2 regions of the Protofrankia sp. Cj3 genome follow, and region 2 is predicted to be linked to the other one. Evidence: predicted binding sites of a transcription regulator. Region 2 holds the regulator's gene; the other holds the start of a gene.
The links. Region 2 encodes LexA, which represses DNA repair genes until DNA is damaged. Its sites were predicted from a motif close to CGAACNNNNGTTCG; they were not measured.

Region 1 (3,391 bases), on a different contig from region 2:
CGTACCAGACTCCGCGCGGTGGCCTCCTCGTCGATGCCGTCCACGGCCTGCAGCGCCACCGACGAGATCTCCGGATCCACTCCTCGGCGCCGCAGCTCGTGAGCAAGACCACGCCGACCGAGGCCACGGTTCACCTGGGCAGAGGAAACCAGCATGGCAGCGAACGCCCTGTCGTCCACCAGACCCACCTCGGCCAGGCGGTTCAGCACAACCTCGGCCACTTCTTGATCAATCCTATGACGATCAAGTACGGCGGCCAGTTCCGCGCGGCTTCGCGGACGGGTTTCAAGCTGGCGCAGGCATATCTCCCGCGCCCTGCCCATCGAGTCCGCACCTTCTCCTCGATCACGATCCACAGCCGTCACCACCGACCATGATCTCCTGTCGCCCGAAGATCGACAAAAAGATCAACTCAGAGATCGGCTGACGGCTGATCCGCGTCGATCGACGGCACCAGGCCGAGCGTTTCCTTGATTCGCTTCTCGACCTCATTCGCGATGTCGGGATTATCACGCATGAAAGAACGAGCGTTTTCCTTGCCCTGCCCCAGCTGATCACCATCGTAGGTGTACCAAGCCCCTGACTTGCGGATGATGCCGTGTTCAACCCCCATGTCAATGAGGGAGCCCTCGCGGCTTATACCACCGCCATAGACAATGTCGAACTCAGCCGTCCGAAACGGCGGCGCCATCTTGTTCTTCACAACTTTTACGCGGGTTCGGTTACCCACAGCATCCGTACCGTCCTTCAGGGTCTCGATGCGACGGACATCCAGTCGCACGGACGCATAGAATTTCAGCGCCTTTCCACCCGTAGTCGTCTCGGGCGAACCAAACATGACACCAACCTTCTCGCGGAGCTGGTTGATGAAAACGGCGGTGGTGCCCGAATGCGAAAGAGCACCGGTGAGCTTGCGCAGCGCCTGAGACATCAGCCTGGCCTGAAGGCCGACATGGCTGTCGCCCATCTCACCTTCGATCTCGGCCCTGGGCACGAGAGCGGCCACCGAGTCGATGACGATGATATCGATCGCGCCGGACCGGATGAGCATGTCCGCGATCTCCAGTGCCTGCTCACCGGTATCGGGCTGGGAGACCAGCAGCGCGTCGGTGTTGACCCCGAGCTTGGTCGCGTAGTCGGGGTCGAGCGCGTGCTCGGCGTCGATGAAGGCTGCGATCCCGCCGGCGGCCTGGGCGTTCGCGACCGCATGCAGAGCGACGGTCGTCTTACCGGACGATTCCGGACCGTAGATCTCCACTATGCGTCCTCGTGGCAGCCCGCCGATGCCGAGCGCCACATCCAGCGCGATGGAACCGGTTGGGATGACCTGGATCGGTGGACGGGTTTCGTCACCGAGCCGCATAACCGAGCCCTTGCCGAACTGCTTGTCGATCTGTGCGAGAGCGTTCTCCAACGCCTTCTCACGGTCGAGTCCTGCCATGGGAGTCACTCCAGGCTGAGGTCGTCGAGTCTTGGCCACGTTGGTGACGGTAGGGGGCAGGTCCGACAGTTTCGAGCGCCGGGCCAGATCTGTGGACAACCGAACGGCCGCGGATGACGCGATCATGGCCTTCTCCCGCCGTCAGCGGCCCTGGCGGACCTGGACGCTTGCCATCCAGGATAGCCGAACATTCGTTCGACATCATGGTCAACACGCCGTGCATCCGGTCAACGGTCGTGCGCGGGTAACTCGAACTCGTCGCACACAGCCCGCCAGACATCCTTGACATCATCACCACGGGCGAGGGCATCGTGCACCGTCACCCCGCCGAGTCTGGCGACCACATGGTCGCGGGCAACCGACTCGGCATACCCGGTACCGAACTGTTTGTTCATCCGCGCCCAGAACTCGGTCAGTCGCACGCCTCTCAGTGTGTCGGACCGGCGAGGCAGACTCCGAACACGGCCGCCCCGATCCCGGCTCACGCCGTCCCCAGGACCCGCCCAGAGCTGGTTCACCGCCGCATATGAGTCAGCGCTTGAGATCGCGCATACCCTCAGCGAAGGCACGCAGCGTGGCGGTCTGGCGGTCAAGACTGTCGAGCTGCCCCGGCGTCAGCTGTGTCGACACCGTCGAGGCGAGCAGGTCGCTGGCGGCGGCCAACATGTTGTCCAACGCCCGCACCCCGGCGTTCATCGAGCCCACCAGCTCCGAGACCGTCGATATGATCTCGGCCCGACGATCGACGTCCGTGACCACCCGGGCCGCCGATTCGCACGCAAGAACTCGCTGTGCCCGATTCCGGAGGGTGTCCACCACCGCCGCGGCTGATGCCATCGCCGTGCGGACCGCCTCGGCCGCGGGTCCCGGCGGCGACGCCCGCATGATCGCCGTAAGAGCGGCCATGGCCGCCTCACCACGTTGCATCGGCTCCGCCGCGGCCGATCCAGACAGTCGTGCGCGTGACAGCAGCGGCAGAGCCGGCGGTGGCGACGATGCGGCGAGCTGCGCCTGTCGCCAGGCAAGGCCAGCCCGGGCCAACGCGCCGGCTCCCACCACCAGCCACCCCCAACTGCCCTCCAGCAGCGCCATCGTCGGCGCGGCGATGGCCACCCCGGCCCACAGCCGGGTGGACCGCGTTGCCCGCCGCCGGCGTCGGTCATAAGCGCGAACGAGCCGTTGCTCACCGCGTATCAGGCGCTGGCGTTCGATGTCGGCGCGGAGCCGGTCCGGCAGATAGCTCACGAGCATCCCGTCAGGGCTCCAGTTGGTCCGGCGAAGGCCGGTCCGGCGGCAGTTGGTCCGGCGGCCGTCGGTCCGGAAGCTGGTCCGGCGAGCCCTTGTCGGCGGACAGCTCCGTGCGGATCTCGGTCAGGCGCTTGGACGCCTTCGCGTCCAGCGCCGCCCTGCGGATCTCCAGCATCCGAGCCTCCACGCCCTGGGAGGCAAGCTCGTGACGTCCCAGCGATACCGCGTAGCGCTGCTCGACCTTGTCGCGGACCTGCGCCAGCGTCGGGGTGTCACCTGGCGGAGTCAGCTGGGACATTCCGTCGAGGGCCTTGCTCAGCTGCTCCTGCATGGCGGCATGCTCGATCTGGGTCAGCAGGCGCGCGCGCTCGGCAAGCTGTCCCTGCAACCGCATGGTGTTGTCCTCAACGGCGCGGCGGGCCTGCTCGGCCGAATAGGAAGCCTGCTGGTGGAGGCCTTTGAGCTCCGCCAGGGAACCTTCCGCGGCTACCAGCTGGCTGGCAAAGGCCTGGGCTGTCTGCTCGTAACGATCAGCGGCGACCGCGTCACCACTCGCGTTGGCCTTGTCCGCGAGCATAACGGCCTGACGCGCGGAGTCGGCCAGGTTCTCCACCTCATCGATCTGACGTGCCATCCGCATCTCCAGCTGCCGCTGGTTGCCCACCACCGCGGCGGCCTGGCCTACGAGCGCCTGGTGCTGCC
Region 2 (3,391 bases):
CCATGTCCAGCGGCAGGACATCAAGAGTCGACATCGAAGCATACCAGGTGCCGAACCCGTCAACGCCGATCGCTGGCCCGAACGAGCGTAACTGGGCCAACAGGCGGGGGACCCCGATGTGCGCCAGCCCAAGAGTCTGTTCGGTGAACTCCAGCCCGAGGGCTCCCGGCGGCAGCCCCCGGCCACGCACGAGGTGTTCCACCTCGGCCGCGAAATCCGGCCGGATCAGCTGGTCGGCGGTGACGTTCACCCACAGGCGAGGTGGGCGGATCGTGGTCCCTGAAGCCATCTCGTGCCACGTCCGAGCCTCCGTCACAGCGGTCCGCAGCACCCAGCGGCCGACCTGTTCGGACAGGCCGGCCGCTTCGGCGACCGGCATGAACTGTGACGGGCGCATCAACCCACGATCGGGATGCTGCCAACGCAGAAACGCCTCCATCGCCGGGACCGACCCGTTGTGCAGGTCAACCTCGGGTTGGTAATGCAACTGCAACGATCCGTCGTCGAACGCGGCGCACAGGGCCGGGACGAGGTTCAGCTCGAGCGCGGTCACAGATGTCTCCAGACGCCGGGATGAACGGGTCGCCGGTACCCATCGCATGTCAGGCTGAGCTGACCATGCCCGCCACCTGATCGACGTCGGGATGGTCTAGCCAAATTATGCGGGGATCGCGGCGAAACCACGACCTTTGTCTGCGGACGAATCGGCGCGTCGCGGCAATGGTCGCGAGCCGGGCGGCTTCGCTGGATTCGATCTCGCCATCCAGCCACGCCAGGACCTGCGCGTAGCCCAGGGCGCGTGAGGCGGTGCGTCCTTTGCGCAGGCCCAGACCGGCGAGCGTCTGGACCTCTTCGACCATGCCGGCAGCCCACATCGCCGCCACGCGGTCGGCGACTCGGATATCAAGGTCATGATGGTCGAGGCCGATCTGGACGACGTCATAGACCGCGCGGTGTTCCGGTAGGGAGGCGGCGAAGCCGCCGGTGAGCTCCAGCACTTCCAGCGCGCGCACGATGCGGCGACCATTGCTGGCCAGGATGGCGGCAGCCGCTTTCGGCGCCCGCGCGGTCAGGTCGGCGTGCAACGCGGCCGCCCCACGTTCGGACAGTTCCTGTTCAAGGCGCGCGCGTACCGCCGGGTCGGTGCCGGGAAACCTGAGGTCGTCGATGACAGCCCTGAGGTAGAGCCCTGAGCCGCCGACGAGCACCGGGGTCCGGCCGGCACTGAGCAGATCGTCGATGACGGTTCGTGCTCTGGCCTGGTAGGAGGCCACGTCGGCGGTATGGGTGATTTCCCAGATGTCAAGCAGATGGTGCGGGACGCCTCTGCGCTCCCGCGTCGGTACTTTGGCTGTGCCGATGTCCATGCCGCGGTAAAGCTGCATGGAGTCGGCATTGACGACCTCACCGCCGAGTACGGCGGCAAGGTCGATCGCAAGTTCGCTTTTGCCGGCCGCCGTCGGCCCGACGACCGCCACCATGCGTCCGGCTTTCTCCCGGTCGGCACAGCCAGCCACGATCAGACCCGGCGCAGAACCGCGACGATCCGGCCGAGGATCGCCGCCTCGTCACCCGGAATATCGGCATAGGCCGGGTTCTGCGGTTGAAGCCATGCATGGCCATCACGGTGACGCAAGGTCTTGACCGTGGCCTCACCATCGATCATTGCGGCGACGATCTCGCCGCTGTCCGCGACCGGCTGTTGCCGGACGACCACCCAGTCCCCGTCGCAGATCGCGGCATCGACCATGGAATCCCCGACAACGCGCAGCATGAACAGGGTGCCCTCGCCGACGATTTCGCGGGGAAGAGGGAAGATCTCCTCAACCGCCTGTTCGGCAAGAATCGGTCCGCCCGCCGCGATGCGGCCGAGGACGGGTACGTAGGCCGCGTCGCGATGGCCGTCCGACGGGACCACCGATCCGTCGGCACCGGCAGCCGGCATCGCTGGTGCCCCGAGACGGAGGCTGTCGCGTGCCGCCGGGCGGACCGGTGCGTCCGCGGAAAGTACCTCCATGGCCCGCGGGCGGTGGGGGTCACGCCGTAGGAAGCCCTTCTCCTCCAGCATCCTGAGCTGATGCGCGACGCTGCTTGTGCTGGTCAGCCCGACCGCTTGGCCGATCTCGCGCACGCTGGGGGGGTATCCGCGGCGCTCGACGGCATTGCGGATCACCTCCAGCACCTTGCGCTGGCGGGGGGTCAGGCCCGACGCGTCCGCCGGCCCGTCCGGCAGGTCGCGCACGCTGCCGCGTGGTGGCCGGCCACGTCGGGTGCGGTTGGGGTCGGTGGTCATACCTGCCGTTCTCCTTCGTTTCGCGGTCGTGGCAGACTCCGCTCCCGGCGGACCCAGTGGTTTTGCCAGGAACCGGCGCTGGTGGTCACAACCGACATCTCATCGGTACGACCGTAACTGCCGTGACCGAATTTCTCAAACGTCTGTTCGAGCGTGTCGTGGCGATTCCGTCGGGGTCGTGCGGTAGAAACTCGATCGGGAGTTCGATCGAACGGATGTTCGTTGTTTGCGATCTCGGAGGTTGAAGGAGTGTGTGGTGGAGAGGTCGGCTGAGCCTCCGCTGAGGTTGACCAGGAGGGGTCGGGCGGTCCTGGTCGTCCTCGTCGCGGCTGTCTTCTGTCTGGTCCTGTCTCTCGCGCGGGTGACCTCGTTGGCCTCGTCGCGTGGGGGTGGCGGGCCGGCGCGTGTTCATGTGGTCCAGTCCGGGGAGACCCTGTGGGGGATAGCGCGTGGGCTGGCGCCCGAGGGTGACACCCGGGTGGTTGTGGCGCGGCTGGCCGGTATGAATCAACTCGGCACCACCGATCTTGTTCCGGGCCAGGCGCTTCGCCTGCCCTGACCGTTGGACACGCCGGCGGGTTTGCCAGGTCGTGGTGGCTGACTCTATCGTCCACCACAACATGTGGTAGTTACGAAGGTGTAAGTCATCAAGATTTTGGGGGATCGTCCGTGCGATGCCCGTTTTGTCGACACCCGGACAGCAGGGTTGTCGACAGCCGCGAGACCGAGGAAGGTGCCGTGATCCGCCGTCGGCGATCGTGCTCGTCCTGCGGCCGCCGGTTCACGACGATCGAGGAGGCATCACTGCGGGTCATCAAACGCAGCGGGGTCACCGAGCCGTTCAGCCGCGCGAAGGTGGTGGCGGGGGTACGCCGGGCGTGCCAGGGCCGACCGGTGGAGACGGACGCGCTGGCCCAGCTTGCTCAGTTGGTCGAGGACACGCTGCGTGCGTCCGGAGCGGCCGAGATTCCCTCGGACGAGATCGGCCGAGCGATTCTCGGCCCACTGCGAGATCTTGACGAGGTCGCCTACCTGAGGTTCGCCTCGGTGTATCTGGCCTTCGACTCCCTGGCGGACTTCGAGACCGCGATCGCCGGT

Region 1: the regulator LexA is predicted to act here: its motif matches at 1,626-1,639, upstream of recA (recombinase RecA).

Annotation. Positions count from the first base shown of each region.
Region 1 is NZ_CAKJTR010000048.1:161-3,551, forward strand. It holds gene MJ783_RS09000 (regulatory protein RecX) at 1-368, opposite strand, end outside; gene recA (recombinase RecA) at 413-1,441, opposite strand; gene MJ783_RS09010 (DUF3046 domain-containing protein) at 1,669-1,863, opposite strand; gene MJ783_RS09015 (hypothetical protein) at 1,973-2,686, opposite strand; gene MJ783_RS09020 (PspA/IM30 family protein) at 2,697-3,391, opposite strand, start outside.
Region 2 is NZ_CAKJTR010000025.1:29,201-32,591, reverse strand. It holds gene MJ783_RS05625 (EAL domain-containing protein) at 1-553, opposite strand, end outside; gene miaA (tRNA (adenosine(37)-N6)-dimethylallyltransferase MiaA) at 603-1,481, opposite strand; gene lexA (transcriptional repressor LexA) at 1,520-2,293, opposite strand; gene MJ783_RS05610 (LysM peptidoglycan-binding domain-containing protein) at 2,580-2,852, shown strand; gene nrdR (transcriptional regulator NrdR) at 2,963-3,391, shown strand, end outside.